2 regions of the Peptacetobacter sp. AB845 genome follow, and region 2 is predicted to be linked to the other one. Evidence: a T-box and tRNA genes for the amino acid it is inferred to sense, from the RefSeq annotation. Region 2 holds a T-box; the other holds one or more tRNA genes.
What was found. A T-box is a leader RNA that pairs with one kind of tRNA and senses whether it is charged. The one in region 2 lies ahead of serS (serine--tRNA ligase), so its partner is inferred to be a tRNA-Ser.
Positions count from the first base shown of each region.

Region 1: it has a tRNA-Ser gene. The T-box ahead of serS (serine--tRNA ligase) is inferred to sense a tRNA for this amino acid. The anticodon was not compared.

Region 1 is NZ_CP180001.1:24,160-40,973, reverse strand. Features, by position in the region: gene ACK2WO_RS00190 (YcxB family protein) at 104-619, shown strand; gene ACK2WO_RS00185 (hypothetical protein) at 635-1,153, shown strand; gene ACK2WO_RS00180 (transposase) at 1,219-2,493, shown strand; gene ACK2WO_RS00175 (hypothetical protein) at 2,584-2,811, shown strand; gene ACK2WO_RS00170 (hypothetical protein) at 3,071-3,808, shown strand; gene ilvN (acetolactate synthase small subunit) at 3,812-4,303, shown strand; gene ilvC (ketol-acid reductoisomerase) at 4,378-5,394, shown strand; gene ilvD (dihydroxy-acid dehydratase) at 5,528-7,192, shown strand; gene ilvB (biosynthetic-type acetolactate synthase large subunit) at 7,212-8,894, shown strand; gene ACK2WO_RS00145 (VTT domain-containing protein) at 9,080-9,778, shown strand; gene ACK2WO_RS00140 (cyclodeaminase/cyclohydrolase family protein) at 9,976-10,608, shown strand; gene ACK2WO_RS00135 (bifunctional 5,10-methylenetetrahydrofolate dehydrogenase/5,10-methenyltetrahydrofolate cyclohydrolase) at 10,610-11,470, shown strand; gene ACK2WO_RS00130 (methylenetetrahydrofolate reductase C-terminal domain-containing protein) at 11,673-12,347, shown strand; gene ACK2WO_RS00125 (methylenetetrahydrofolate reductase) at 12,347-13,234, shown strand; gene hisJ (histidinol-phosphatase HisJ) at 13,262-14,062, shown strand; gene ACK2WO_RS00115 (amidohydrolase family protein) at 14,147-15,388, opposite strand; tRNA gene ACK2WO_RS00110 (tRNA-Ser) at 15,575-15,668, shown strand; gene ACK2WO_RS00105 (ClC family H(+)/Cl(-) exchange transporter) at 15,857-16,814, shown strand, end outside.
Region 2 is NZ_CP180001.1:441,469-458,282, forward strand. Features, by position in the region: gene panB (3-methyl-2-oxobutanoate hydroxymethyltransferase) at 1-333, shown strand, start outside; gene panC (pantoate--beta-alanine ligase) at 465-1,310, shown strand; gene ACK2WO_RS02245 (cell wall-binding repeat-containing protein) at 1,646-2,860, opposite strand; gene ACK2WO_RS02250 (hypothetical protein) at 3,002-4,213, shown strand; gene ACK2WO_RS02255 (hypothetical protein) at 4,224-5,414, shown strand; gene ACK2WO_RS02260 (deaminase) at 5,532-6,677, opposite strand; gene ACK2WO_RS02265 (amino acid ABC transporter ATP-binding protein) at 7,223-7,969, opposite strand; gene ACK2WO_RS02270 (amino acid ABC transporter permease) at 7,986-8,660, opposite strand; gene ACK2WO_RS02275 (transporter substrate-binding domain-containing protein) at 8,737-9,573, opposite strand; gene serS (serine--tRNA ligase) at 9,848-11,119, opposite strand; T-box leader at 11,247-11,460, opposite strand; gene ACK2WO_RS02285 (mechanosensitive ion channel family protein) at 11,626-12,432, opposite strand; rRNA gene rrf (5S ribosomal RNA) at 12,494-12,610, opposite strand; rRNA gene ACK2WO_RS02295 (23S ribosomal RNA) at 12,679-15,580, opposite strand; tRNA gene ACK2WO_RS02300 (tRNA-Ala) at 15,684-15,759, opposite strand; rRNA gene ACK2WO_RS02305 (16S ribosomal RNA) at 15,812-16,814, opposite strand, start outside.

The DNA of each region.
Region 1 (16,814 bases), 420 kb from region 2:
TAAAATTTGATTTTTAGATTGTTTAATAGATTCCCCGGATTTTTTAAAATTCGGGGATTTTTTGTGTTATAATATACTATACTATGCAAAAAGAGGTGAAAGAATGACAATTAGAACTAGAAATGAAATAAGTGAAAAAGATATGATAGAAGTTATGAAATTTGGTATTCCAAAAATCTATTCTATAATGAGTATAGGGTTTGGAGTGCTAGGTATAGCTATGGGGTTCTATGGGTTAAATAGAGGTAAAACTATAGCAGCTGTAGCATCAATACTTCTTGCAATAGGTATACTTGTCTGGAGATTCTATTATCTACCTAGAAAAATGGGAAAAAGCCAGTATAAAGCAAAATTACAGGCTCAGGGTGGAAAAGACATGGTTCAGAATGTAAACTTTTTCAACAATCATGCAGAAATGATAACTAGCAACTCAAAAATGATAAAACTAAAATATTCAGATATGCAGATGATAAAGGAAACAGAGGACAAGCTTATTATAATTTTTGGCAAAAATGTAATTATGTTAATTAAAAAAGATGGATTTAAAGAAGGAACTTTAGAAGATTTAAAAGACTTACTTATACCAATAGTAAAAGAAAATATTAGTAAAAAAGCGTAGTTGGGGGAAATTAAATTGGCTAAATCAGAAGTAATAAAAGCTAGAAATACTAGCTACATAACAAAAGAGGATTATGTAGAATCTGTAAAACTTTCTACAAATAGAAAAATAAAAACTGTAAGTGTAGCACTTAGTTTAATATTGATAGTGGTAGGTGGTTATGGAGCATTTACAGGAGCTATTGCCTATGGACTAGCATTTGCAATATTTGGACTTGTTATGCTTGTATGGGAATTATTTATATCTTATAGTGTACTTGGTTCAAAAAGTTTTAAAAAAGTTGTAGAAGAAAATGGTACAGATGAGATAAAATTAAAAATAGATTTCTACAAAGACCATTTAGTACTAAATAATCAGAATGGATTAAAATCTGAATTAAAGTATAGAAAGATTAAAAAAATGGGAAGAGGAAAGAATGTAGTTGTTTTAGTTTTTAATAAAGATTATGCAGTTACATTTAAAAAAGACGGATTTACATATGGAGATTTTGATACTGTAGAAGATTTAATTTATACAGCAAGAGGAATGAAATAGAGGCAATAAGCCTCTATTTTTTTATTCCTAAGGAAATTATAATAATTTAAAATTGTGGAAAACTTATGTACAATAGTAATATGAATGTATTGAAGAAACAAAAAGATGAAAAAATCATTAAGAAAATATTAAAAAATCACTTTGAAGAATTCAAACTAAAATATTGGAATAAAGTTAGAAGAGAAATGAGAGATCAGATAGAAAATACTGTAATAAAGGCTTTAAATTGTGGAAATATAGAGAACGGATATATAAAACACAAATGTATAGACTGTGGAGAAGAGTATATCCAAGGGTTCACTTGTAAAAGTAAGTTTTGTACAAAGTGTGGAAGAAAATATTCTATGGAATGGGCAGAAAAACAGGTAGAAAATATGCTTGATGTTTCTCATAGACATGCAGTTTTCACAATTCCGGAGGAGTTGAGAGTTTATTTCTACAGAAAGCGAGAGCTTTTAAAAGATTTACAAGATGCTACATATGAGGTATTAGATAGTTTTCATAAAAATAAAACAAAGGGAAATTATGAATTAGGGGTAATTGCTGTAGTACACACCTTTGGTGGAGATTTAAAATGGAATCCTCATATACACGCCTTATACACCGAAGGTGGAATAGATAGAAATAATAAGTGGTTCAAAAAATTAGATTTCATACCATATACATATATGAAAAAGGTATGGCGAAAGTTGGTACTAGATATAATAAAAAACAATTTTAGCGATAGAAAAACTAAAAATTTGATAAATAAGCTATATAAGAAAGAATTCTATGTAAATGCAGAAAGACGTTTAACTAATATAAAACAGGCAACTCAATATATAGGTAGATATTTGGCTAGACCAGCTATCGCTGAATATAGAATAATTAATTACGATGGAAAAAATGTAACTTACTGGTATGAAAACAAAAAACCTAAGGAAAAAAGAGAAATAACTGTAAATGTATTAGAATTTATAGGTAAAATAACCCAACATATTCACCCGAAGGGTTTTAGAGTTGCAAGAAGATACGGTCTATATTCAAGAATAAAAAATAAATTAAGCATAGAAATATTGAAGTTATATAACTTTATGAGACACAGAAATATATCTAAGCTGATAAAAAAGAAGAATACAGTAAAGAAAAATTTTAAAGATAGATTGATAGAATCATTTGGAGTAAATCCTTATATTTGTAAAAATTGTGGAAAAGACATGATTCTATGGGAAATATGGCATTATAAATATGGATTAATATATAATGCACTAGATAAATCAAATTATAAAAGAATAATCTACGAAGAAATTATAGAAAAAGAAATTTCTTTGAATACAACAACACAAATAGAATTATTTTAAAAGTCTATTAATAAATAGGCTAGCTTTGCTATACTCAAATATAAATAATAGTGTATAATTAGTGTAATTAAAATTATTAGGAGAAATAGTATGTTAAAAGAATTAGAAGAAATGAGTAAAGGACAAAAGTTATATAATTATGAATGTAAGTCTTGTGGATTTGAAAAAGGAGTACCAGAATTTATAGTAGAAGAATTAAGACAAGATGCATTCTTTTCATCAGGAGCGATAGCTTCGCTAAATGAAAAAAATATGCCAGAATTAATTTGTCCTAATTGTGGAGCTAAATTTGAATACAAAAAAACTGACGACCGTTAGGTGTCAGTAAAGGTACTGTCACAAGAACACCTTTTAAAGGTGTTCTGTGGCAGTATTTTTTTATATTTTAATAATTTTTCCATAAATGGAAAAATATTTTTTTATCAGAAAATTTAAATTTTACAGAAAAAAGTGTTGACTAAATTTTCGGAAAAAGATATTATATAAAGCAAGAAAAAAATGCGCCATTAAAAAAAGGTTAGATATAAAATTATAAAAATAAGTATACATTATACTAAGAAAAAGGGAGGTAAAGGAAATGAAACAGCGCAAGTACAACATAATAGACATAATAAAAATAGAAAACCGTACTTGTGCGGATCATGAAATTTCAGGACTAATTATTGAGGATAATCTCATACCAAAGGAATCAATAATTAACATTGTCATACAGGAAAGAGCTTGTATAATAATAAGAATTTTTGATTCAATAATAATTTCAGGTATAGCTATAATTTACATATGTAATTCAATAGCAATACGTCAGAAAGAGATAGTTTTCAATAAAAGTAAATATGAAATTAAAAAAGCAGTAGAGAAGATTAATCTTGTGAAAACTCTATCAAACAAAAATGATGGTGTGGTAATCAATGATGATTTACCATATAGTTTTGCGAGTAAAAAAATCGATTATGCAATAGATGTATATGAGGTGCTTAATGATACATTGGGAGAGGATAAAAACAGTAAACTGATAAAAAATCTGAACTCGATGTTTATAGAAAATGCACTTGATATTTATATAAATCATACTGAATGGATGTATAGGAAATTGATGTACAGAAATTTAAAAAAAGTAGATGGAATTATTGTGGATGATTTTATTCACGTAATTACAGATAATGAGAAGTTGCTTCTACTGAATTGGCATGTATTAAATATGCTGATAGAGTGGAAGCAACTTTATTTTTTTATAAAAAAGTGGGATATACTGTATATTTTAAGATGTATACAGTATTTAAATTCAATATTCAGAATATTAAAGAAAGAAGGGTAGGATATGAGAAAACTAGTTTTATCTATACTGGCAAGGGATGATGCAGGTGTTCTTACAAGAATCAGTGGATTATTTGCACGAAGAGGATATAGTATTCTTAGCATATCGGCGGGGATAGCTGAAAATAAAGGTTTATCAAGACTTACTGTTGTTGCTCAAGGTGAGCCACAAACTCTTGAACAGATAAAAAAACAAGTAAAAAAACTAGAGGATATTTTAGAAGTAGATATTCTTGAACCTGAAAAATCTGTTTTAAGAGAACTTGTTATGATAAAGATAAAAGCAGATTGTACTAAAAGAGAGGCAGTATCTGCTGTAGCTAAAATATTTAGAGCAAAAGTGGTAGATGTATCAAAAGACTCTATGGTTGTAGAAGCTACTGGTGATAGCGTTAAAATAGATGGATTTATAGAACTTCTCAAAGAATTCGAAATTATGGAAATAGTGAGAACAGGTTTATCGGCAATCAAAAGAGGATGCGAATACCGGAATTAAAATCAATAAATAAAAATAAAATAAATAAAAATAAATAAATAAAAAACAATAAATGATAAAAAGGAGATAGGAAAATGGCAAAAATATATTATATGGAAGAATGTAATCAGAAATTATTAGAAGGAAAAACAGTAGCAATAATAGGGTATGGTTCACAAGGACATGCACATGCATTAAATCTTAGAGACAGCGGTGTAAATGTAATAGTAGGACTTTATGAAGGATCTAAATCTTGGAAAAAAGCTGAAGAACAGGGATTTGAAGTATACACTTCTGCTGAAGCAGCTAAAAAAGCAGATATAGTTATGATACTTATAAATGATGAATTACAGGCAAAACTTTATAAAAATGAAATAGAACCAAATCTTGAAAAAGGAAACATGCTTATGTTTGCTCATGGATTCAATATACATTTTGGACAGGTAGTTCCACCAGAAGGTGTAGATGTAACAATGATAGCACCAAAGGCACCAGGTCATACGGTAAGAAGTGAATATTGTGCAGGCAAAGGAACTCCTTGTCTTGTAGCTGTAGAACAGGATGCTACCGGAAATGCAAAAGAATTAGCACTTGCTTACGGAGCTGCAATAGGTGGAGCAAAAGCAGGTCTTCTTGAAACAACATTTAAAACAGAAACAGAAACAGACTTATTTGGAGAACAGGCTGTATTATGTGGTGGTGTATGTGCACTAATGCAGGCGGGATACGACACTTTAGTAGAAGCAGGATATGATCCTGAAAATGCATACTTCGAATGTGTACACGAAATGAAATTAATAGTTGACCTTATATACCAGTCAGGATTTGAGGGAATGAGATATTCAATATCTAATACAGCTGAGTATGGAGATTATGTAACTGGTCCTAAAATAATAACAGATGAAACAAAAGCTTCTATGAAAAAAATATTAAAAGATATACAGGATGGAAGTTTTGCAAGAGAATTCCTTCTTGAAATGTCAGAAGCTGGTGGACAGGCTCATTTCAAAGCAATGAGAAAACTTGCGGCAGAACATGGTTCTGAAAAAGTAGGTAAAGAAATAAGAAAATTATACAGTTGGTCAGATGAAGATAAATTAATAAACAACTAATTAATATATATTATTCAGGCAGACTAAAATGTATGTCTGCCTGAATAATAAAAATAATAAGTATCTTTTATAGGGGCAAAAGCAATGATTAAAAATCATTAGCCTTATAGATGTAAGAATATAGGAGGAAAATATGAAAAGTAATAATGTGAAAAAAGGAGTGGAAAGAGCTCCTCATAGATCTCTTTTCAACGCACTTGGTATGACTGAGGAGGAACTTAATAGACCGATAATAGGTGTAGTTAATTCATATAATGAAATAGTTCCAGGACACATGAATCTTGATAAAATAGCCGAGGCTGTTAAAAAAGGTATATATATGGCAGGTGGAACACCGGTTGAAGTTCCTGCAATAGCGGTATGTGACGGAATAGCTATGAATCACACAGGAATGAGATATTCACTTGTTACAAGAGAACTAGTATGTGATAGTACTGAGTGTCTTGCAAGAGCACATCAATTTGACGGACTTGTAATGATTCCAAACTGTGATAAAAATGTTCCTGGACTTCTTATGGCAGCAGCAAGACTAGATATACCGACAATATTTGTAAGTGGGGGTCCAATGCTTGCAGGAAGAAAACTTGATGGAAAGAAAACTTGTCTATCAACACTTTTTGAGGCTGTAGGTGAGTACAATGCAGGAAAAATGAGCATGGATAAATTAAAAGAATTTGAAGAAAAAGCTTGTCCTACATGTGGCTCTTGTTCTGGTATGTATACTGCAAACTCAATGAATTGCTTAACAGAAGCTCTTGGAATGGGACTTAAAGGAAATGGAACAATACCAGCAGTTTATAGTGAAAGAATAAGACTTGCAAAACATGCTGGTATGAAAATAATGGAGCTTGTTGAAAAAGATATAAAACCTTCAGATATAATGACAGAAAGTGCGTTTAGAAATGCAATGGCTGTTGATATGGCACTTGGATGTTCTACAAACTCAATGCTTCATCTTCCGGCAATAGCGTACGAAGCAGGGGTTAATCTTAATCTTGAAATAGCTAATGAAATAAGTCGGAAAACTCCTAATCTTTGTCATCTTGCCCCTGCTGGAGATACTTTTATGGAGGATCTTAATGAAGCTGGTGGAGTATATGCGGTAATGAATGAGCTTGATAAGCTAGGAATATTAGATAAGGAATGTATGACAGTTACAGGATTTAATGTTGGAGAAAATATAAAAGAATGCGAAAATCTTGATACGAGTGTAATAAGACCAGTTGAAAATCCATACAGTAAAACAGGAGGAATAGCTGTATTAAAAGGAAATCTTGCTCCTGATAGTTGTGTTGTGAAAAAATCAGCAGTGGCGCCAGAAATGATGAAACATAAAGGACCTGCAAAAGTATTTGACGGTGAAGAAAGTGCGATAGAAGCAATCAGAGCAGGAAAAATCAAATCTGGAGATGTAGTTGTAATAAGATATGAAGGTCCAAAAGGTGGACCAGGAATGAGAGAAATGCTTTCTCCAACATCAGAAATAGCTGGCATGGGACTTGATAAAGATGTAGCTCTTATAACTGACGGAAGATTTTCTGGAGCTACAAGAGGTGCATCTATAGGGCATGTATCACCAGAGGCAGCACTTGGTGGGACAATAGCATTTGTAAAAGACGGAGATATGATAGATATAGATATAGAAAATAATAGTATAGAGCTTCTTGTTTCAGATGAGGAACTTGAAGAAAGAAGAAATGGATTTGTACCAAAAACTCAGAATGTGAGCGGTTATCTAAAAAAATACGCTTCAATGGTTACTTCGGCAAATACTGGTGCAGTCCTTAAAGTAAAATAAAAGAGGATGGTGAAAATATATGAGGCTTAAAGGAGCAGATATGGTAATGGAATGCCTTTTAGAACAGGGAGTTGAGACAGTATTTGGTTATCCTGGAGGGGCAATACTTGAAATATACGATAGTTTATATAAATATAAGGATAAAATACAGTCAATACTTACATCTCATGAACAAGGGGCATCTCATGCAGCAGATGGATATGCTAAATCTACTGGAAAAGTAGGCGTTTGTATGGCAACAAGTGGACCTGGTGCTACAAATCTTGTAACAGGAATTGCAACTGCATTTATGGATTCAATTCCTATTGTTGCAATAACTGTAAATGTTGGACTTTCATTTCTTGGAAAAGATAGTTTTCAAGAAATAGATATTACAGGAATTACAATGCCAATAACAAAGCATAACTTCATAGTAAAAAAAATTGAAGACCTTGCTCCTGCAATAAGAAAAGCCTTTAAAATAGCTAGAGAGGGAAGACCTGGGCCTGTAGTTATAGATATAACTAAAGATGTAACAGCGGGATATGGAGAATACGAAAAAGAAGAGATAGATACAAATTCAAATAATTTACTATTATATAATGAAGAAAACTATCAAGAAAATCTTGAAGAGGCAGTTAAACTTATAGAAGAAAGTAAAAAGCCATTTATATTTGTAGGTGGAGGTATTAAAGCTTCTAATGCATCTAATGAGTTAAAAATATTTGCAGAAAAGATAGATGCGCCTGTTGCTGATTCGCTTATGGGAAAAGGTGCTTTTGATGGAAAAAGCAAAAGATATACAGGTATGCTAGGGATGCATGGAACAAAAGCTAGTAACCTTGGAGTAGCAGAATGTGACCTTCTAATAGCTATAGGAACTAGATTTAGTGATAGGGTAATTGGAAATTCAGCGGGATTTGCATCTAAAGCAAAAATAATACATATAGATATAGATGAAGCGGAAATAAATAAAAATATACTTGTAGATCTTGGAATAACAGGAGATGCAAAATATATACTTGAAAAGCTAAATCTTATGTTAAAAAAACAAGAACGTAAAGAATGGATGGAAGAAATAGAAAATCTTAAAGATAAATATCCAATGAAATATAATAAAAATGTGCTTACAGGCCCATATGTAATAGAAAAAATAGAAGAGTGCTTTGATGATAATACAATAATATGTACAGAAGTTGGGCAAAATCAGATGTGGGCTGCACAGTACTTCCATTATAAAAATCCAAGACAGTTTGTAAGTAGTGGCGGACTTGGAACAATGGGATATGGTTTAGGTGCAGCTATAGGAGCAAAATATGGAAATCCAAAATCAAGAGTTATAAATATAGCAGGAGATGGATGCTTTAGAATGAACATGAATGAGCTTGCAACAGCTTCAAGATACAATGTTCCGATGATACAGGTTATACTTAATAATAAGGTTCTTGGTATGGTTAGACAGTGGCAGACATTTTTCTATGAGGGAAGATATTCGGATACAGTTCTTGATGATCGGGTTGATTTTTGTAAGGTTGCAGAAGGACTTGGATGTAAAGCAGTAAGAGTTACAAGAATGGACGAATTAGAAAAAGCACTTTTAGAAGCAGATTCATATAATGGACCTTTTGTTATTGAATGTATGATACAAGAAGATGACAAGGTATTTCCTATGGTTGCCCCTGGAAAAAGTCTTAATGATACTTTTGATCAAGATGATTTATAAAAGTAATTAACTTTATTTCATTCTACAATTAATTTGAAAATTAATCTAAAAACATATATCATAGATAATATAAATATTACTTATATATATCATAGACAAAATGTATAAACCAAAATACAATTACTATAGTATTATTAAAGGTATAGAGCAAGATTAAAAAATTTATATGTAGAAGGGAATATATAATGACTAAAGAAAATAAGAAAAAATTAATCACAAGAGTAGGTGCGGTATTATTAGTATTTGCTATCTATTTCTTTGTAACACCTGTAAAAACATTTGTAAATCAGATGGTATTTTACTTATCTAGTTTAGATTTGGAATCAATAAAACAATACATACTATCGTTTGGAATTTGGGCTCCAATAATTTCATTCCTACTTATGCTACTTCAGTCAGTAGCGGCACCACTTCCTGCATTTTTAATAACATTTGCCAATGCAGCCTTATTTGGTTGGGTATGGGGTGCAATCCTATCTTGGTCAAGTGCTATGGCAGGGGCAGCGCTATGTTTCTTTATAGCTAAGTTTTTAGGTAGAGATGTTGTTGAAAAACTTACAAGTAAAATGGCTATAAGCAGTATAGACGAATTCTTTGATAAATATGGTAAATACACTATATTAGTTTGTAGATTACTTCCATTTATGTCATTTGATATAGTTAGTTATGCAGCAGGTCTTACATCAATGAAATTTATGCCTTTCTTTATAGCGACAGGTATAGGACAGCTACCAGCTACAATAGTTTACTCTTATGTTGGTGGAATGCTTACTGGTGGAGCAAAATTATTTGTAACAGGATTAATGATATTATTTGCACTTACAGTTGCAATATATATGTTCAAGAAGATATACAACGATAAAAAGAATAAAGCTAAGGCTTAATGGTTAAAGAAAATATTATGAAAATAACACCGAGTTATAGATTTTAGCTCGGTGTTTTACTTTTTTGAAAAAAATAGTACTAAAATGAAAAGATTATAAATTTATATAAAAAATATTTAAGTATAGTGTTTAAATTGATATAATAGAATACAAGATTAAAAAGTTAGAAAATTAAAAAAGAGAAGAGGTGCTGATTATTGAATATAGTAGATAAAAGTTGTGTAGAATTCATCGAAGTTCTTTCTTCAAGAGAGCCAGTTCCTGGTGGAGGTGGTGCTGCTGCTTTTGTCGGAGCGATAGGTGTGGCACTTGGAAATATGGTGGCTAATCTTACAATAGGTAAGAAAAAATACGCAGAATATGAAGATGAGATTAAAGAATTATTAAGAGAAGCTAAGGAAATAGAAGCAGAACTATTATCTATGGTTGATAGAGATGCAGAGTGCTTTATGCCTTTATCTCAAACTTATGGGCTACCAACATCGACAGAAGAAGAAAGAGAATATAAAACAAAAAGAATGGAAGTAGTATTAAAGCAAGCTTGCGAAATACCATATAAAGCAGCTAAAGTTTGCTTTAGGGCTATAAAAATACATGAGGATATAGTGGATAAATCGTCAAAAATAGTTATAAGTGATATAGGAGTAGGTGTTCAGTGTTTAAGAGCATGCCTACTTGGCTCAAAACTTAATGTAAAGATTAACACAAAATCTATGAAAGATAGAGAGTATGCCGACAAGATTTCTAAAGAGGTAAATGAAATAGTAGAAGATGGAATAGCTATATGCGATCAAGTCTTTGAAAGAGTAATAGAAATTATGGAGGAATAATATGGATACAAAGATAATAAAAGGTAAGCCAGTTGCAGATAGAATAACAGAAAATTTAATAGAAGAAACAAAAAAGCTAAAAGAACTAGATATAGTACCAAAGCTTGCAATAGTTAGAATTGGAGAAAATCCTGATGATATGTCCTATGAAAGAGGAGCTATGAATAGATGTGCTAAAATAGGTATAGATGTTCAAAATATAGTATTGCAAGGAGATGTATCAGAAGGGGAATATATAGAAGTTATAAAAAACTTAAATGATGATAAAAATATAAATGGAATTTTATGCTTGAGACCTCTTCCTAAAAATATAAATGAAAATAAAGTTAAGTCTATAATAGATGCAAAAAAGGATGTGGACTGTTTTAATCCTATAAATTCAGCAAAACTATTTGAAGGAGAAAAAGATGGTTATGCACCATGTACTCCAGAAGCAGTTATGAAAATTTTAAATCATTATGAAGTTGATTTATCTGGAAAAAAAGTTGTAGTCTTAGGAAGATCTTTAATAGTAGGAAAGCCTGTATCTATTATGCTTATGGGAGAAAATGCAACAGTTACAATATGCCATTCAAAAACAGAAAATTTAGCTGAAGAAGCTAAAAATGCCGATGTACTTGTAGCTGCAATAGGTAGAGCTAAAATGGTGGATAAGTCATACATAAAAAAAGGTGCTACGGTTATAGATGTAGGTATAAATGTAGATGAAAGTGGAAATCTTTGTGGAGATGTGGATACCGAATCTGCTATAGGAATTGCCAAAATGATTACTCCTGTTCCAGCTGGAGTTGGATCTGTTACTACATCTGTACTTGCTGAGCATGTTATAAAAGCATGTAAGATACAAAACAATATAAATTAAAGCAATATATAATAACCTGTGTATAATTACTCAGGTTATTTTTTTTATATTAAATATTATTTTTTTATGTCCTTTGTTTAATAAAAATACTACACAAAATAAAATTTAACTATTAAAATATATATATTGACTGAAATTTTAAAAAATAAAATAAAGTTAAAAACTATAAAAAGAAAAAATATTATAAAAAGGAGTTGAGGATATGATTATTTCTGGAAATAAGCCATTTGATGAGATAAAAGAATTTATAAAAGAAGATAAGACTGTTTTTATAATTGGTTGTGGAAAATGTGCGACAGTCTGCAAAAGTGGTGGAGAAGAACAGGTTCAGGCTATGAAAGAGCTTTTAGAAAAAGAAGGAAAGATTATAACCGGAACAACAATACTAGATCCAGCATGCACACTTTCTAAAACTAAAAAAGATTTAGAAAAATTTATGGAAATTATCAAAAATACCGATTCAATTCTTTCTATGGCTTGTGGAGATGGAACACAGACAATAGCCAAAGTTTTAGAAGAAAAACCTGTATATCCAGCAAATGATACTTTATTTATAGGTGAAGTACAGATGTTAGGAAGATATGAGGAGGCGTGTAGGGCTTGTGGAGATTGCCAGTTAGCTTGGACTGGAGGAATTTGCCCAGTAACATCTTGTTCAAAAGGATTGTTAAATGGAGCATGTGGCGGTGCTGACAAGGATGGAAGATGTGAGGTAAATCCTGAATATAGCTGTGCATGGGTAAAGATTTATAAAAGACTAGAAAGATTAAATCAGCTTGAAAATTTATTAAAAGTTAGAGATGAAAGAGACTACTCTAAATTAAATAGAAAAAGAGATATTACTATGAAAGAATTAAATGATAGGAGGAAGCGATAATGAGCAGATTGAGAGATGTTTTAGAAAGTGATAAATTTGCTATAACTTGTGAAATTGCTCCTCCAAAAGGAACAGATATTTCTCACATAATGGAGTGTGTAGAAATATTGAAGGGAAAAGTCGATGCAGTTAATGTTACTGATTTTCAATCAGCTGTGGTTAGGTCTACATCACTTGTAATTTGCAAGATTTTAAAAGATAATGGAATAGAGCCAGTTCTTCAAATGACAGGGAGAGATAGAAATAGAATAGCAATTCAGGGTGAACTTCTATCTGCTGGTATACTTGGTATAGAAAATTTATTTGCTATAACAGGAGACCACACTAGCAAAGGAGACCATCCGCAAGCTAAAAATGTATTCGATTTAGACAGTATAAATATTTTAAAAGCAGCAGAATATATATCTTTTGGAAGAGATATGAACCATAATGAATTAAAAGGACATCCTAAGTTTTATATGGGTGCTGCAGTATCTCCAGGATTTGTACCTATTGAGATTCAAATTATAAAAATGATTAAAAAAATAGCTGCTGGAGCAAAATTTTTCCAGACTCAGGCCGTTTTTGATATAGAGACAGTTAGAGAATTTAGGGATAGAACTAAAAACTTTGAATGCAAGGTTCTAATAGGAGTTATTCCTCTTAAATCACCAGGAATGGCTAGATTTCTAAATAAAAATATACCTGGAGTGGATGTTCCAGAACATATAATAGAAAGAATGGAAAAAGTCGGCAAGGAAAATTATAGAGAAGAAGGAATGAAAATAGCTGCAGAATTTATAAAACAATTAAAAGAAGAAAATTTATGTGATGGTGTTCATATAATGTCTGTCGGTGCAGAAAAAAATATACCTAAAATTATAGAAATGGCAGGAATAGAGAGATAATTTAAATAAAAAATTGAGGTGAAATCTATGAGAGATTGCCATATACATTCACATTATTGCCCACATGGGACAAAAGATTCTTTTGAAGAATACGTAGAAATAGCTTTAAAAAATGGATATGATGAAATAAGTTTTACAGAGCATTTTCCGTTACCGGATGGATTTGAAGATCCATCACCTAAAAAAGATAGTGCGCCCACAGATGAAGAGTTTGAGAGTTATTTAAAAGAGGCAAAATATATTCAACAAAAGTATAATGATAAAATAAAAATAAATGTTGGTACAGAGGTTGATTATATAGAAGGTTTTGAATATGAAATAAAGAAAAAGCTTGAAAAATATGGAGATAAGCTAGATGATGCAATATTATCTGTTCATATGATAAAAGCTGATTATGGATATTCTTGTGTAGATTATAGTGAGGAAGAGTTTAAAAAATTATTGAATTCTTTTTGGGGAATAGATAAATTATATAGAAAATATTATGAAACTGTGAAAATGGCGATTGAGTCAGATTTAGGAGTGTATAAGCCAAAGAGATTTGGACACTTAAATCTAATTAGGAAGTATTGTAAAATATTTGAATACGATTATAGCGAGCAAAAAATATTAGTTGAAATAATGGAGTTATTAAAAGAAAAAGAGTTTGAGCTGGATTTTAATGTATCTGGAGTTAGAAAAGAGAATTGTGGAGAGGTTTATATTTCAGGATATTTAAAGGAGTTAGTTGATGAATATGGAATAAATACAGTGCTTGGATCTGATTCTCATACAGCAAAAACTATAGTAACAAAAGAGAAATATATGGAATTAATGAAAGAAAAGTAAACTAAATGATATAAAAATTAATAAAAATAGGCTGTCAAATTTTATTGACAGCCATTTTTATATATCTATTAATTTATAAATAATTTACATGAACATTTTGTTAGTTCCAACAAATCTAACACCATCTTCAAATACTTTTTTACCACCAAGAGCTACAAATTTAACATTATTTATGCAAGTTATATCTTCACTTAAATTTCCTTCTACAACTAGTAAATCCGCATCAAGACCTTCTTTTACAAGACCTCTTAATTCAGAAACACCTAAAACTTTTGCTGGGTTTTCTGTTGCAGTCTGTATAGCCTGAACAGGAGTTATACCGTATTCAACCATGTACTGAAGTTCTCTATTTAAAGGAAGTAGTGGAGAACCATACATTACCATATCTGTTCCAGCTAATACTGTAACACCTGTATCGTAAAGTTTTTTGAAGTTATCTCTATATGCTTTATAAGCTGGTTCAAAGTATTCATAGTTTGCTAATTCTTTCTGCATAACTATATCATTTGCAGGAGAATCTTTATATTTTTCTAAAGTTTCTTTGCAAACTTCATATAAATAAGTATATGCCATTATAGTTGGAGTCCAAGCCTGACCATTTTTAGCCATCTGTTCTGCCTGTTCTAATGTTAAGAAAGTACCATGTTCTATAGTATCAAATCCAGCATCTATACACATCTGAATTCCAGGATGAGTTCCTGCATGAACACCGCATTTTATTCCTCTTCTATGGCATTCGTCTACTGCTGCATCTAATTCTTCTTGAGTGAATTCTGGTATATGGCTTCTATGAGTAGTTAGAACTTTAACCCATTCTGCGCCATCTCTAACCTGTCTTCTTATTTCTTTTCTTATTTCCCAAGGTCCATCAACCTGAGCTATATCATCATCATATCCATGTCCACCAGTCATACACATACCATTGTCGACATGAGTTATACGAGGAAGTACTAAATAACCTTTTTCAGCAGCTAATTTCATAGTTGAGCATAATTTTCTAGCAGAAGTCATATCTCTTACAGAAGTTATACCTCTTTCAAATGCAGACTGTGCATGCTGTACAGCAAACATAGTAATTAACTGATCATTGTAATTAAAAGTATCTGGTTGAGAGAAATAATAACCTAAATGGACATGCATATCACAAAGTCCTGGTAGTAGAGTAGCATTTCCAAAGTCTTTAACTTCTTCATTAGGGAAGTTAGCTATTAAATCTTCTTTTGTAGAAATTTTTTTAATTTTTCCTTGTTCATCAGTTAAAACAGCTTTATCCTCTAGCACTGTCTTACCATCACCTGTGATTAAATATTTTGTGCAGATAATCATATTATAATTCCCCCTTAAAATTTTAAAAATTGTTACAATTTTATTATACTCCTTAAAAAAAGACAATTCAATTATAGAATGTTAATAAATTATTAATATATTTTTTATAATGGTATCGAATATTTATTATTATATTTAAATGTATTGACTAATATACTTTATTAAGGTAGAATATAAAGAGTATTCGGAGAAGTACTCAAGAGGCTATAAGAGGAGCCCCTGCTAAGGGTTTAGGCTGGGTAACACCGGTGCGAGGGTTCGAATCCCTCCTTCTCCGCCAGTATTAAGACCTTTTTAAAAGGTCTTTTTTTTATGCAAATATATGTAATGAAAATAGTTGGAATAGTGGCAAAATCTTTTTTTAAGAAAATTTATGATATACTAATAGAGTATGTAAATTTCAAGTAAAGTAATAATCAAAAGTAAAATTTGAATAAATTTTTTAATAATAATACAAGAGGTGAATTTATGGACGGGAAAAGATTTAGAATTTCTGATATATTTCAAAGGACAAGGAATATAAAAAATAGACTTATTTTAGATTCGTTAGCTGTTGGAATAATAACAGGTATTGTTATAGTTGTTTACAGAATACTTGCATCAAAACTGGCTGTATTCTTTAATTATCTTTATAGCTATGCAGACCGTAACATTTTAATGATTCCAGCTGTATTTATACTACTAGCTGCATCAGCGTTTATAGTTGCGGAATTTGTAAAAAAAGAACCTATGATTTCAGGGAGTGGAATTCCACAATTAGAGGGAATACTTTCGAGAAAATTGAGTATAAACCGGATGAAGGTATTATTTTATAAATTTGTAGGTGGAATAATCTGTCTTGGTGCTGGTCTTTCTGTAGGGAGAGAAGGCCCTTCTGTTCAGATGGGTGGTTGTATAGGTGAAGAATTCTCTAAAAAAGGAAAGAAACCAGATTATGAAGAAGTATATTTAACTACTTGTGGAGCAAGTGCAGGTCTTTCTGCCGCATTTAATGCACCTATGTCTGGTGTTATGTTTGCACTTGAGGAGGCTCATAAAAACTTCTCACCAATGATTTTATTATCTGCTATGATTGCATCACTTACAGCCGATTGTGTTGCAAAACAGTTCTTTGGTATAATACCATCTTTAAAGTTTAATCAGTTAAATATAATGCCGATAAAATACTACTGGGTACTTATAATATTAGGTATAGCTGTTGGAATTAGCGGTGTTATATTCAATAGTGGAATACTAAAAACTCAGAAAATGTTTAAAGAAAGTAAATTAAATAGATATGTAAAAATAATGATACCGTTCTTTATAACCGGAATTATAGGAATGATTTCTCCAATACTTATAGGTGGTGGACATGAGCTTATAATGGAGCTTCAGAGCACAGATTTCATGCTTATAACACTTATGATATTTTTAGTGGTTAAATTTA
Region 2 (16,814 bases):
GAAGATGCTAAACTTCTTGAAGAAGCTGGAGCTTTCTCAATAGTACTTGAAGGTGTTCCTGCTGCAATAGCAAAATTAATAACTGAAGCTGTTTCAATACCTACTATAGGAATCGGTGCTGGTGTTGATTGTGACGGACAGATACTTGTTTATCAGGATATGCTTGGAATGTTTGATGACTTCGTTCCAAAATTCGTTAAACAGTATGCAAATACTGGTAAGGTAATGAGAGATGCTATATGTGAATATATAGAAGAAGTTGAAAACTGCTCATTCCCAGAACAGAAACATACTTTTAAAATAGATGAAGAAGAACTTAAAAAACTTTATTAATTAGATATAAATTAAATTGATTGAGTTATATATTATTAAGCATATAATTATTAGATTTAGAAATTTATTTAATTGAAATTAAAATAAGGAATAAAATTACAACTTTATAAAAATTAGATTGGAGAATTAAAATGTTAGTACATACAATAAAAGAAGTTAGAGAACAGGTTAAAGCTTGGAGAAAAGAAGGTCTTACTGTAGGATACGTACCTACTATGGGATACCTTCACGAAGGACATAGATCATTAATAGAAAAAGCTGTTTCAGAAAATGATAGAGTAGTTGTCAGCGTATTCGTAAACCCAACTCAGTTCGGACCAAATGAAGATTTTGAAGACTATCCAAGAGATATAGAAAAAGACTACGCTCTTTGTACAGATGCTGGAGCTAATTTAGTTTTCAATCCAGAACCAGAAGAAATGTACTTCCCTGATAAATGCACAACTGTAAATGTTGAAGGATTATCAAAAGGTTTATGTGGAGCTAAAAGACCAGTTCATTTCGGTGGAGTTTGCTTAGTTGTTTCTAAATTCTTAAATATAGTTACTCCTGATAGAGCATATTTCGGTGAAAAAGATGCACAGCAGTTAGCTATAATAAAAAGAATGGTTAGAGATTTAAGCATGGATGTTGAAATAGTAGGATGCCCAATAGTTAGAGAAGCTGATGGTCTTGCTAAGAGTTCAAGAAATACTTATCTTTCTGCTGAAGAAAGAGTTGCTGCTCTTGTACTTAATAGAAGCCTTACAAAAGCTAAAGCTGCTATGGAAGGTGGTTTAAGATGTGTAAGTGAAATAAGAGATCTTATAGAAAGCGAAATAAAGGAAGAACCTCTAGCTAAAGCAGATTATATAGAAATAGTTGATAGTGAAACTCTTCAGCCTGTAGAATCTGTTGAAGGAGATGTTCTTGTTGCTATAGCTGTGTTTATAGGTAAGACTAGACTTATAGATAATTTTACTTTTAGATTAGCTTAGCTTCTGAATTAATTTTAACTATTTTTATTTTTATCGTTATATATTTTTTTTATAATTATTTTAATTTTTTTAACGAGGACAATACATTGTTGAAATTTCAATGTTTTCCTCGTTTTTTATTTGTCTGTAAACTATTTCTATATTTTGTTTACATTTCCCTTTTTTATATGTTATAATGTACTAGTATTATTTTATACAACTCTTTTTTATTTCTTTTCTCAAAGCTCCGGGAATTCCACACATTTTTTCCTGGGGCTTTATTATTTTTTTGAAAAGGTAATTATTATATAGTTAATAAAAAAGAGTGCTGTAAAAAAACAACACCCTTTATATTATTATACCTGTCTTAAAGTATCTTTCTTTTTATCATATTTATATATTTTTCCATTCTCTTTATTTACAAGGTAATAACTACGGCTATTGTCATTTTCATCTACTCCCCAATATGCTTTATAATCTACAACCTTATATAATCCAAATGGATAGTAATTCTTTTCAAAATCTTTTATACGTTTACTATTCCGCATAGGAGTTATAGGATACTCTTCTCTTCCAAAAATATAATCATATTTTTTAACTTTAGTTTTTTTATGTAAAGTATCCAAGTATTTATCTGTTCCATATCTAGCATGTACTGCCAAGTTGTGTAACGTCATACTTCTCTTATCATCTGGAAAATATGCTGAACTAAAATGTCTTCCTATAAACATTCCTTTATAACTATTTTCTGTAATTAATACTGGTTGATCATACCCATAATTAGATGCCATAATAGCTATTCCTAATCTTTCATTAATTCCATCTACCGGACAAATATTTGTTTCTTTGAAGTGTTTTATTATAGCTTCATTAGTTCTAAATCTATCTTTTCCAGCTAGTCTTTTTGCATTTAAACTATTCACTAATGAATCTGATAAAACAGCTGTTCCACCTATAGCATATACTTTTTTCCCTTTTGTATTATAGTTTAATGTTTTTCCATCTTTTGAAAGAATTATCGGCATTTTTCTTAGTTTGGATTGAAATGCTATACTTACAGCATCTGCATCTCCTTTGAAGCCTCTTGCAACAGCATATTCTTTAACTTCACTAATTTTACTTATTTCATCAGCTATTTTAAAACTAGTTTCTATTCTATCCTTTCCTTCTATTCTCTTACATTCATATCCTAGAGATTCTAGTTCATTTTTATATTTATCTGATATTGCCTTTACTCCACCTATAATATATACATTTTTTAAATTTCTATTATTCTTTTTTAGAGACTTATCTAAATTTTTAGCAGATAAATTACTTTCATCTATTGGAATAAATAATCCTTCAGTTGCTCCAACTAATCCACTAGCACATAAACCATCGGATGTTAGAGAGTTTTCATTTACTAATATAACTGATTTATATTTTTTACCATATTCATTTTCAGCCTCTTGTTTTGCTAGTTCTCTTATATATTCTCTATCACCTTTTGTCAAAGCATGAATTGGCGTTGAGAAACTTGGAATAATCATCATTCCAGCTAATAAAAATGAAATTACTTTTTTCTTATTCATATCTATTACCTCCTTTTTATTTTAATTTAAATATAGCATATAAAATTTTCTTCTTCAATGTTTATAGTAATTTAGTTTGAAATTAAATATTTTATATGATAACCTTAAATTACAATATTATTACAAATAGAGGTGATTCTTGTGTTTAAAAAGTTTGTTTCAATTTCTCTTGCTGCTCTTTTGGCATTTAATCTTTCTGCTTGTGCATCAAAAAATATTTCTAAAGGTTCAAAGAAATCTTCCTCACAAAATCAGAGTTCTTCTAATGATAATTATCCTGACTGTGAGTCTATTGATTTTTCAAATGTAAGTTATAATGACTATGGTGGTTTTAATGGTATTACTTTTGATATACCAGATTTTTTAGAGTATACTTCTGATTCTTTAGATGATAACAAAGTCGAATTTTTTACTGCTAACAAGTCTTGCTATATGAGTGTAGAATATGCAGGAAAGATTTCTGATTTTAAAACTATTTATGACAAGGATTTAGCTAATTCTAAAAATGTTGGATTTAATGTATTTGAGGACTATGAATACAGAATTTCCGGAGATGATGGAAAAACTGTATACTACAAATGTTCTATTATATTTGAAGGTGTAGATGGATACTATCTTCAAAATTTATTGATGGTCTATCCTAAAAAATATGAAAAAGAATTTGATCCAATAGTTACTAGAGTTTATCATAGTTTTGTTAAATATGCAGGTCCTGATGAATTTATTGAAGAAGAAAAAAGTCAATCAAATCTTCCTAGCTTAGATGGGAAAGATAAGATTTTGTCTATTTCAGATGAAGAGCAGATGGAGTTTTTAGGAGATTATGATAAAAACAAAAATTATAATATAGACTACTGCTCTATTATAGGAAAAAATGTATATGGAACTTCTCATATTGATGGAGATTTTGGATATAATACAGTTAATATACCTGGTTGCTCTGTAAAATATCCTGATTTTCTGCAATTCTTAATGGTTCCTGATGCCAAATACGGAATTAATTTTAGAACTAATGAAAATGAAGCTGGCTTTGCTGAGTTTTCTGTTATCTCTACAGAAAATTTAGAACCAGCTGAATGTCCTAATGCGGTCGCTTTCTTTAATAAATATTGTTCAGATAATAAATATTCAAATATCATAAAAAAAGAGCTTTCAGATAATTTCCTTTATATAATAGAAGCTGGTTCTCAACCACGTTCTCATGTTTCTATGAAAATTCACTACATAGATGAAAATGAAAATGATTATGTTTCACTTTCTGTTGAACCAGATTTTTATTATAATAATGAAAAAATGTTCTTAGATATTTTTGAAAACATAAAAGCATCATTTAGACATAACGGTGGGCTTTAGGAGGTAGATTATGAAATATTTGAAAAAATTTTCAGTATTAACTCTTTGTTTTGCATTATCTTTTAATCTAGTAGCTTGCAAAAGTAAAGATATTAAAAAATCTGATGTCTCTAATTCTGTTGAATCTTGTGATAATATAGATTTTTCTAATGTTGATTACAATAGTTATACTTTTGAAGGCGTAACCTTTAATTATCCTAGTTTTTTAGGAGTTTCTAAGGAAGGTGATGATTATATTGCTTTAGCTACTCAAGATAATTCAGTATCTTTAAAGGTATATAAGGAAAAGCCTGGAACAAATTTTAGAAATCTTTATAATTATGATATGTCGAGTCTAAAAAATATTAATTATGATAGTTATAAGGATATTCGTTTTAGTGTATCTGGAACTAATAATAATTTTGAATATTATAAGTCTAGTATTCTTTTGGGAAGTGATATTTTTAGTTTTATGATGATTTATCCTATAGAATATTTAGATGAGTTTGATAGTATAGTTACAAATGTTTATAAAGCTTTTGTAGCTAATTTGGATAATAATATCCAGAATAATAATGTATCAGAAAATAACTCTAATAATGATACTATTTCTAACAACAGATTGCAAGTTGCTACAATTGAGGCTAGAGAGCCTGGGGAATACGCACCTTACCCTACAAATCTAATTCTTTTAGGTGATTATGTTAAGGGAAAAGATTATGACCTTCAATATTGCAAAATTTTAGGTAAAAATATAATAAACGATAAAACTATTGATGATCCAATTACTTATAATAAGGTCTATCATGAGTGTGGAAGTATTAACTACCCTGATTTTATGCTACCAGGTCTTGTTCCTGGTAATGGTAAAAATATTGACTTTATTTCTCGTGATGAACAATTTTATGTAAATATGGGGTATAGTTTTAATCAAGTTATAGAAGATTTTACCGCTGAATCTTATTTAAACTATTTAAGCTCTTTATCAGAAACAATATACAGTAAAATAAATGGTAAAAAATTATATATAGCTCAAAGAAGCTCTGAAAATCCAGATAAAATTTATCTATCTTGTTACCTAGTAGATGAGCTTGTTATATTTAATTTTAGCTTATCATTTACATCTAGTTATTATCACTCTCATAAGGATAGAATAGATTCTATTTTTGAAGAAATGGATAAAACTTTTGCTCCAGTTGACCAAAGCTATTTTGTTTCTTAAAATATAAAATTTAAACCACCATTATCCACTATTATAATTTAGTAGATTATGGTGGTTTTTTATTTATCTTTATATCTATTTTTTAATTATTACTTTTCTAAAAAACTCATAATAGTATTATCTCAATCTCTTAAAGAAACTTCCTAACATACCCGCACACTCTTCTTCTAACACCCCATACTTGTATTCAACCTTAGAATCTTCAAAATACTCCTTCTTAAAGTCAGACTGTTTCTCTATCTTGGCATTCTTTACCCTCTTAGCTCCTATGACAACTTCTCTGATTCTCGAATTTACAATAGCTCCACAACACATTATACATGGCTCCATAGTTACATACATCTTGCAGCCAAACAATCTCCATCCTTTTAACTTCTTAGCAGCATTCTTTATCGCAAGTATTTCAGAGTGTGCAGTTGCATCTTTTAAATGCTCAGTTAAATTATGTCCTCTTCCTATTATCTCTCCATCTTTTACAATTATCGCACCAATTGGAGTTTCTTCTTTATCATAGGCCTTCTTAGCTTCTCTAAGTGCCTCCATCATAAAATACTCGTCATCCCTCATTCCTGTAACCATTCTTACATACTGGCGATCATACTCGCAGAAATCCTCTGTATTTATAAGGAATTTATCACCTACTGCATATTCTTTCATTCCCTTCTGATTAGACACAGCTACAACTTCAGCTTCAACGGTTTCAGTTATTCCAAACACACATTTTTTATACTCTTCTTCATTCATTCTTACAACTTTTGCAACTTCTTTGTTAGGATTAAATTCTGTATCTTTATCTACCTTATATCTATATACCTCACAAATTTCATTATCTATAAAATCTCCGTCCACTATATTTTCAAAAATCTCATTGATAAACGAAATATTTTCTTCTTTAGCCACTATCCCAGCTTCTTCTGAGATTTCTCTTTTAAGTGCTTCAAATACATCCTCTCCAGAATCTATATGCCCACCGACCATCACACCGTATAACCCTGGGTAACTTTTATACATCGCTCTTTGTTGGAAATAGCAGTATTTTCCATCTTCTGTATCTTCTTCAAACCAACAGTGAACTACCTTATGTATATGTCCCTTTTCGTGAATTTCTCCTCTTGTAGCAGTTCCAATCTTTTCAAAATCTTTGTTGTATATGTCTAAAATCTCTTTGTTTATTATCTCATCTTCTCTATTTTTAACTATTTCTACTTCTTTATCCTTTGCTCGATTGCTCATATCAAAAGATATTATTTTAGATTTATTCAATTCTATCCACAGCCTTTCTTGTTTATATTTTTAAAAACACAGAAATTTTATCCACTTATCCACTATTTTTACTTGGATATTTAATTTTTTCTATTATTTTAGTACTTTTTAACTACATATTCATACACTTTTAACTAATCATATAATCTAGCTTAGTTTAAATTTAATGTTATTTCAATACCTATTGTGGATTAATTTATATTTAAAAAGAGATGCTATAATTTATATAACATCTCTTTAATTCCTATTTATTAATATTTTCTAAAAAATTATAATTAAAAATGTACATCATATTAATTAATTTAATGCAATAAACATAGTAAATTATTTAAAATTAACAATATCTATTTTACGTTTTCATACTTTATTTTATTAAATTTCTAAATTCATTTAGTGTAAAATATTTCCTCAATACTTTTTACTAAATTTATAGCATTACAAAACACACATATAAAATTTTTTATATATGAATTTATAGGTATATAATCAATTACTTCTATTAAAAAAATTCTTCTCATTTTTTATTCTGATGCTAATTATATCCTCTAAACTATCTCCTCCGGCTTAACAATATTTAAAAATTGAATCAATCTAGGATTTGTTGGGTTTGATAAAATTTGTTCTGGTGTTCCTATTTCAGAAATAGTTCCTTGATCCATGAACACAACCTTATTTGCTACATTTCTAGCAAATTCAATTTCATGTGTAACTATAATCATAGTTGTTCCATCATTCGCCAAATTTTTCATTACTGAAAGAACTTCTCCAACCAACTCCGGATCCAATGCTGATGTTGGTTCATCGAACAGCACAACACTTGGTTCTACAGCAAGCGCACGTGCTATAGCAACACGTTGTTGTTGTCCTCCTGAAAGTTCAGATGGATAATAATCTTTTCTTTCTTCCATACCAACTTTCTTTAAAAGTTGAATAGCTTTTTTTCTTGATTCTTCTTTACTTTTCTTATGAACAGTCACTAATGCTTCCATTACATTATCCAATGCTGTCATATTTCTAAATAAATTATAATTTTGAAATACCATTGATAAATGGCTACGTAAACTCATAACTTGTTTTTTTGTATATTGAGCTGCATCTATTGTAACATTATCTACTGTAATTTTACCTTTTGAAGGTGTTACAAGATAATTAATACATCGAAGAAGAGTTGATTTTCCAGTTCCTGAAGGTCCAATAATAGCAACAACATCTCCTCGCTCAACATCCAAATTGATATCTTTTAATACTTCTGTCGAATCAAATTTTTTATATAGATGTTCAATATGTATCATTGTTTATTCCTTTCATTTAATATTTGCTCATTTTATATTCTAATTTTTTCTGTAAAAATCCAAGTATAATAGACATAATATAATAAATAATTGCTATATCAAAATATATTTCAAAATAATTAAACTGTCTACTTCCCTCATAAATTCCCATTGCCATCATTTCAGAAACACCAATTGTAAAAGCAATGGATGTTCCTTTAATTAAATCAATCAGAGAATTAAATAGAGAAGGTAATGCTACTCTCATAGATTGTGGTAAAACAATACGACGCATGTATTGTAATTTTGTCATACACAAGGATAATGCTGCTTCTATCTGCCCTCTATCAACCGATTCAAATGCCGCTCGTATAGTTTCACTCATATATGCTGCACTATTTAAACTTAAAGTAACAATTGCTGCAACTGTACCAGGTAATTGGGTTAACATAGGGTACATTGTAAAAACACCAAAGTAAATAAGAAATAACTGTACAATTAATGGAGTTCCTCTAAAGAAAGATACATAAAACTTAGCAATTTGAGACAACACCTTAATATTAAAATATCGTATTGCTGCTATAATTAATCCAAGTACAAACGCTATAACTAATGAAACAATTGCTAAAAACAATGTCATTTGTGTCGCTTTCAATAATAAAGGCATCGTTTCAATCATAAATTCAATATCCAAATTTTCAAACATAGACATAGTTGTTCACACCCTTTTCATATAAAAAACGGAGGACTGTTGCTAGCCACTCCGTTTTATTTCTTTTATATAATATTTACTTATTATCAGGATTAACAGTAACATCATCACCGAACCATTTAACTGCTAGTTCAGCAAGACTTCCATCTTCCTTCATTTCCTTAATTGTCTTGTTAGCCATTTCAAGTAATTCTTTATTTTTTCCTTTTAGAATTGGGAAAATATCTGTTTCTGTAATTCCATTATATCCTGTTACTTTTAAGCCAGTTACATCTCCTTTTTTAATAAGATATAATCCCTGAGGACGAGAAACACCTGTTGCATCTAATCTTCCAACTTCAATATCTTTATAAGCTGCAGTTACATTTGAATATACAACCTGCTCAATTTTTCCTTCTGGATCAGCAGCATTATACATATCAATATCTACTCCACCAGCAATTACACCAACTTTTTTCCCATAAAGATCTTCTATTGTATTGACATCTTCTGAATCTTCTTTTACAAACCATGCTCCTGGACTATACATATATGGTTCAGTAAAATCATACTTTTCTGCACGCTCTTCTGTAGCACTTACTTGACATAAAATTGTATCTATTTTACCTGTATCAAGCATAGTAAAAAGACCTGCTACATCAGATGAAATTGTATATTTTAATTCAAGATTATTTCTCTTTGCAATTTCTTTCCAAATATCTACTTCATAACCAACTAATTCATCATTTTCCATATAGTTAAATGGTACATGTGAACCATAGGCACCAATTTGAACTACTTGTTTTTCCTTATTATTTTCCGCTGCACTTTCGTCTTTCTTAGAAGTGTCCTCTCCACCACATGCTGTTAATCCAACTGTAAGCATTGCAATTAATCCCATGCTAATAATTTTTTTAAAAAAATTTGTTTTCATTTTATTTCTCCTCTCTCTCAATTAAGTATTAAACATTTTAATTGTAGTTTATATTACAAAAAATAGCCAATTGTTATTATCTATAAAATTAATTTTTTTTATAGATAAACTCTATTAATATAAATAACAAACAATCTAGTGAATATTTTTAATTTCTCTCAACTCAATTCTTATTCAAACTTTTTATAGTTTTAATTTATTGTAATTTTCTTAAAAATAAAAAAAGAACCACCAATTTCTCGGCAGTTCTTTATATACTACATTTTAAATTTTATTATTTTATAACATCTACACCCATGTATGGTCTTAATACTTCTGGAACTACTACTGAACCATCAGCCTGCTGATAGTTTTCAAGTATAGCTGCTAAACATCTACCTACTGCAAGTCCTGATCCATTTAATGTATGAACGAATTCTGCTTTAGACTTTTTATCTCTTTTGAATTTTATGTTAGCACGTCTAGCCTGGAAGTCTTCGAAGTTTGAGCAAGAAGATATTTCAACGTATCTTCCGTAGCTTGGCATCCATACTTCTAAGTCAAATTTGAATGCTGCAGTAAATCCTAAGTCACCTGTACATATTTTAACTCTTCTGTATGGTAATCCTAATAACTGAAGCATTTCTTCTGCATCCATAGTTAATTTTTCTAATTCATCATAAGAGTTTTCTGGTAATACAAATTTAACTAATTCAACTTTGTTGAACTGATGCTGTCTTACTAGACCTCTTGTATCTCTACCTGCAGACCCTGCTTCTGATCTGAAACATGGAGTGTATGCACAGTATTTTATTGGTAACTGATCTGCAGTTAATATTTCATTTCTGTGTATGTTTGTTACTGGTACTTCTGCTGTTGGTACTAAGAAGTATTCTAATCCTTCTAGTTTGAACATGTCTTCTTCAAATTTTGGAAGCTGTCCAGTTCCTGAGAAGCTATCTCTATTAGCCATGAAAGGTGGTAATACTTCTGTATATCCATGATCAGCTGTATGAGTGTTTAGGAAGAAGTTTATTAAAGATCTTTCTAATCTAGCTCCTAAACCTTTGTATAATGTGAATCTTGATCCTGTTATTTTACCAGCTCTTTCGAAATCTAATATTCCTAAATCAGTTCCTATATCCCAGTGAGCTTTCTGTTCAAAGTCAAATTTTCTAGGTTCTCCCCATTTTTTAACTTCTACGTTGTCTTCATCAGTTTCTCCCTGTGGTACATCTGGATGAGGAACGTTTGGTATTCTCATTAATGTGTAGTTTAATTTATCTTCTACTTCTTTAACCTGTACGTCTATTCCTTTTATTTTATCAGATAATTCTTTTAATCTAGCTTTATCTTCTGTAACGTCTTTTCCTTCTTTTATTAGCTGAGGTATTTTTTTAGATTCTACATTTAATTCCTGTTTTAATACTTCAACTTCTTTTAATAAATCTCTTCTCTGGTCATCAAGTGCTACAACTCCATCAAGGTCGAATTCTTTTTCTCCTCTTATCTGCATAGCCTGTTTGATTTCATCTAAATTTTCTCTTATTCTTTTGATATCTAGCATTTTTCTGCTCCTCCCCAAATAAAAATTTCTGAAAATCATATAAAATTTTCAATTATATTGTATTGAATTTACAGATTTGGTTTTTCAGGGGCGTTTTTTTGTATAAAAAAAGATTTTCACCCCTTACAAAAGGGACGAAAATCTGTTATCCGCGTTGCCACCCTAATTGAATGCACCAAAAAGCACATTCCTCTCAAAATCCTGTAACGTAGGAATACGTCTAACTTATTTCAGATTAGAAGCTCCAGAGTAGATTCAAAAACCACTGATATGAGTTCACACCGACCACTCACTCTCTGAAAACAGAACTGTTTTTTACTTAGCTCCTTCATTGCCTTTTCACTATTATGTATCCAATTATATTATAATAATCTCTATTTTTCAAGAGAAAATGAGAATTTTTAGTCTATTTTTATTTTCTTACAAATTTTTTGATATTATTTTTTATATTTTTATTACATCTATTTTCGCAATCAAAAAATTTTTTTAATTGGTTTTTATTACATTTATTTTCCTTTTATTACTACATTAACCTGCGGAAGAACAATATGGTTTTCATCGAATTTTTTCTTTATTTCCTCCATTAGGTCGTAATAAGCATCCCAATAATCTTCTGTCTTAACCCAAGGCTTACTGACAAATTCCATCGAATTATTTCCCATAGAGTTTATACCTATTAATGGTTTAGGATCTGATAATACTCTTGAATCTTTTTCAAATATTTCTTCTACAATACCTTTTAATACTCCTATATTCGTATTGTAATCAACTGTAAATGAGAAATCTATTCTTCTTATATTCTGATTAGTATAGTTAATAATATTATTACTTGTTATCTGGAAGTTTGGAATTATTATTGTCTTATTATCCACTGTTTTTAGTATAGTACTAAATATCTGAATATCATGTACAGTACCTTCTACATTAGTATCCGATGTCTGAATATAATCACCTATTTTAAATGGTTGGAAAAATAGTATTAAAAATCCAGATGCTAGATTAGATAGTACCTCTTTAAATGCAAGCCCTATACTGAACCCTGCAGCCCCTACAACAGTTACAACAGATGTTGTCTTTATTCCTATCATCTCTAAACTGTTTAATGTAGATACAACTATTATAGATATATACACTCCATAAACTATAAAGTTAGTGAATCCTTTTCCACTAGTGTATTTTTTTAATACCTTAGAAACTGTTCTTCTACATATTTTTGCAATAATTAATCCTATAAGGAAGAATATTATAGCATATATAAGCGAAGGTATTTTTTCTATACCAGTGTCTAAAAATGCCTGTAACGTGTTTGTCATCGTCTAATTTTCTCCTCTAATTTTTAAATTTTCTATCTATTCTTTACATAAAAAAAAGATTACGTGGCTACGTCCTACTCTCCCAGGGGCCTTCGCCCCAAGTACCATCAGCGATAGAGAGCTTAACTTCTGTGTTCGGAATGGGAACAGGTGTATCCTCTCTTCTATAATAACCACATAATCTTTATTTTCAGAGATTGTACTCTGAAAACTACATACATATTAATCAAATTACCAAATATTTACTTGGTCAAGTCCTCGACCTATTAGTATCGGTAAGCTGCATACATTACTGCACTTCCACCTCCGACCTATCAACCACGTAGTCTTCATGGGGTCTTACTTCCGAGGAATGGGAAATCTTATCTTGAGGCTGGCTTCGCGCTTAGATGCTTTCAGCGCTTATCCGTTCCGTACATAGCTACCCAGCCATGCCTCTGGCGAGACAACTGGTACACCAGCGGTACGTCCACCCCGGTCCTCTCGTACTAAGGGCAGATCCTCTCAAATTTCCTACGCCTGCGACGGATAGGGACCGAACTGTCTCACGACGTTCTGAACCCAGCTCGCGTACCACTTTAATGGGCGAACAGCCCAACCCTTGGGACCTACTACAGCCCCAGGATGTGATGAGCCGACATCGAGGTGCCAAACCTCCCCGTCGATGTGGACTCTTGGGGGAGATAAGCCTGTTATCCCCAGGGTAGCTTTTATCCGTTGAGCGATGGCCCTTCCACTCAGAACCACCGGATCACTAAGTCCGACTTTCGTCCTTGCTCGACCTGTATGTCTTGCAATCAAGCTCTCTTATGCCTTTACACTCTGTGCACGATTTCCGACCGTGCTGAGAGAACCTTTGAGCGCCTCCGTTACCTTTTGGGAGGCGACCGCCCCAGTCAAACTGCCCGCCTGACAGTGTCCCAAGACCTGATTCAAGGCCTCTGGTTAGAGTCCCAGTACTACAGGGGTGGTATCCCAACGGTGGCTCATCCAAAACTGGCGTCCTGGAATCAAAGCCTCCCACCTATGCTGTACATGTAGTACCAAGACCCAATGCCAAGCTACAGTAAAGCTCCATGGGGTCTTTCCGTCCTGTCGCAGGTATCCGGCATCTTCACCGGAATTACAATTTCACCGAGTCTGTTGTTGAGACAGTGCCCAAATCGTTACGCCTTTCGTGCGGGTCGGAACTTACCCGACAAGGAATTTCGCTACCTTAGGACCGTTATAGTTACGGCCGCCGTTTACTGGGGCTTAAGTTCACTGCTTCGATTGCTCTAACAGATCCCCTTAACCTTCCAGCACCGGGCAGGCGTCAGCTCCTATACATCGTCTTGCGACTTAGCAGAAACCTATGTTTTTGGTAAACAGTCGCTTGGGCCTATTCTCTGCGGCCATCTTTCGATGGCACCCCTTATCCCTAAGTTACGGGGTCATTTTGCCGAGTTCCTTAACAACAGTTCTCTCGCTGGCCTTAGGATACTCTCCTCACCCACCTGTGTCGGTTTGCGGTACGGGCGCCTTTAAACTCGATAGAGACTTTTCTCGACAGTGTGAATGCAGATGCTTCGCTACTAAATTTCGCTCCCCGTCACACCCCAGCATTGTATCCGTGGATTTGCCTCCGGATACTGCCTCAGTGCTTGGACGTGCATAACCAACAGCACGCTCATCCTGTCCTACTGTGTCATCCCATTTCTCAAACGCTTATTGGCGGTACAGGAATTTCAACCTGTTGTCCATCACCTACGCCTTTCGGCCTCGGCTTAGGTCCCGACTAACCCAGGGAGGACGAACCTTCCCCTGGAAACCTTGGGTTTACGGCCTGTGGGATTCTCACCCACATCTCGCTACTCATGCCAACATTCTCACTTCTTTACAGTCCACATGTCCTTACGGTCATGCTTCTGCCCAGTAAAGAAAGCTCCCCTACCCATCATAAATGATGCCGTGGCTTCGGTAGTAGGTTTTAGCCCCGGAAATCTTCGGCGCAGGATCACTCGACCAGTGAGCTATTACGCACTCTTTGAATGAGTGGCTGCTTCTAAGCCAACATCCTGGTTGTCTGTGCAATCCCACATCCTTTACCACTTAACCTACATTTGGGGACCTTAGCCGACGGTCTGGGCTGTTGCCCTCTCGACCGTGAATCTTATCACCCACGGTCTGACTCCCAGATAAAAGATGACGGCATTCGGAGTTTGATAGTCTTCGGTAGGTGCAATACCCCCTAGGACATTCAGTGCTCTACCTCCGTATCTCTGAATCTGAGGCTAGCCCTAAAGCTATTTCGGGGAGAACCAGCTATCTCCGGGTTCGATTGGAATTTCACCGCTATCCACAAGTCATCCCCGAGCTTTTCAACGCTCGTGGGTTCGGTCCTCCACGAAATTTTACTTTCGCTTCAACCTGCTCATGGATAGGTCACCCGGTTTCGGGTCTACGTCATGCAACTAAACGCTCAGTTAAAACTCGCTTTCGCTGCGGCTGCATACATGAAGTACTTAACCTTGCTGCATAACGTAACTCGTTGGCCCGTTCTACAAAAAGTACGCGGTCACACAAGAAATGTGCTTCCACAGTTTGTAAGTACAGGGTTTCAGGTTCTATTTCACTCCCCTCCCGGGGTTCTTTTCACCTTTCCCTCACGGTACTATGCGCTATCGGTCACCGGGTAGTATTTAGCCTTGGAGGGTGGTCCCTCCTGCTTCCCACGGGGTTTCACGTGTCCCGTGGTACTCTGGATCATATCGGAAGTCTTCTCACTTCGACTACAGGGCTGTTACCTTCTGTGGCGGAGCTTTCCAAAACTCTTCGTCTGTAATAACCTCTTCCTGATGATATGTCCGCAACCCCTAAGAAGCGAACTTCTTAGGTTTGGGCTGTTCCGCGTTCGCTCGCCGCTACTAGCGGAATCGAATTTCTTTCTCTTCCTTCGGGTACTTAGATGTTTCAGTTCCCCGAGTTCCCCTCAACGAGCTATGTATTCACTCGAAGATACCATGACATTACTCATGGTGAGTTTCCTCATTCGGAAATCTATGGATCAAAGTTTACGTGCAACTCCCCATAGCTTATCGCAGCTTATCACGTCCTTCATCGGCTCCCGGTGCCAAGGCATCCGCCCTGCACCCTTAATAACTTGACCAGTTACATTTGACATTTTTTAATAAGGTTGTCGTCCTTATTTATCACATTAAGGAAATAAATGATGTCATATCATAATATATATGTAGTTTTCAAAGTACAAATGGTGGAGATGAGGAGATTCGAACTCCTGACCCCTTGCTTGCAAGGCAAGTGCTCTCCCAACTGAGCTACACCCCCATATTAAGTTTGTATAAACTTTCAAAACTGAACAGCAGATAATTCTCCCTAGAAAGGAGGTGATCCAGCCGCACCTTCCGATACGGCTACCTTGTTACGACTTCACCCCAGTTATTGATTCCACCTTCGACGACTTCTCCCAAAAGGTTAGATAGTCGGCTTCGGGTGTCTCCAACTCCCATGGTGTGACGGGCGGTGTGTACAAGACCCGGGAACGCATTCACCGCAGCATTCTGATCTGCGATTACTAGTAACTCCAGCTTCATGTAGGCGAGTTTCAGCCTACAATCCGAACTGAGAATGGCTTTAAGGGATTTGCTCCACCTCACGGCTTGGCTGCCCTCTGTACCACCCATTGTAGCACGTGTGTAGCCCTAGGCATAAGGGGCATGATGATTTGACGTCATCCCCACCTTCCTCCAGGTTATCCCTGGCAGTCTCTCTAGAGTGCCCAACTAAATGATGGCAACTAAAGACAAGGGTTGCGCTCGTTGCGGGACTTAACCCAACATCTCACGACACGAGCTGACGACAACCATGCACCACCTGTCACTTCTGTCCCCGGAGGGAAAGAGGAGATTAGTCCTCGGTCAGAAGGATGTCAAGCCTAGGTAAGGTTCTTCGCGTTGCTTCGAATTAAACCACATGCTCCGCTACTTGTGCGGGTCCCCGTCAATTCCTTTGAGTTTCACACTTGCGTGCGTACTCCCCAGGCGGAGTACTTAATGCGTTAGCTGCGGCACCGAAGGGGGTAACCTCCGACACCTAGTACTCATCGTTTACAGCGTGGACTACCAGGGTATCTAATCCTGTTTGCTCCCCACGCTTTCGTGCCTCAGCGTCAGTTACAGTCCAGAAAGCCGCCTTCGCTACTGGTGTTCCTCCCAATATCTACGCATTTCACCGCTACACTGGGAATTCCGCTTTCCTCTCCTGCACTCAAGTCAGACAGTATCAGGAGCTTACTACGGTTGAGCCGTAGCCTTTAACTCCTGACTTGAAAGACCGCCTACGCACCCTTTACGCCCAGTAAATCCGGATAACGCTAGCCCCCT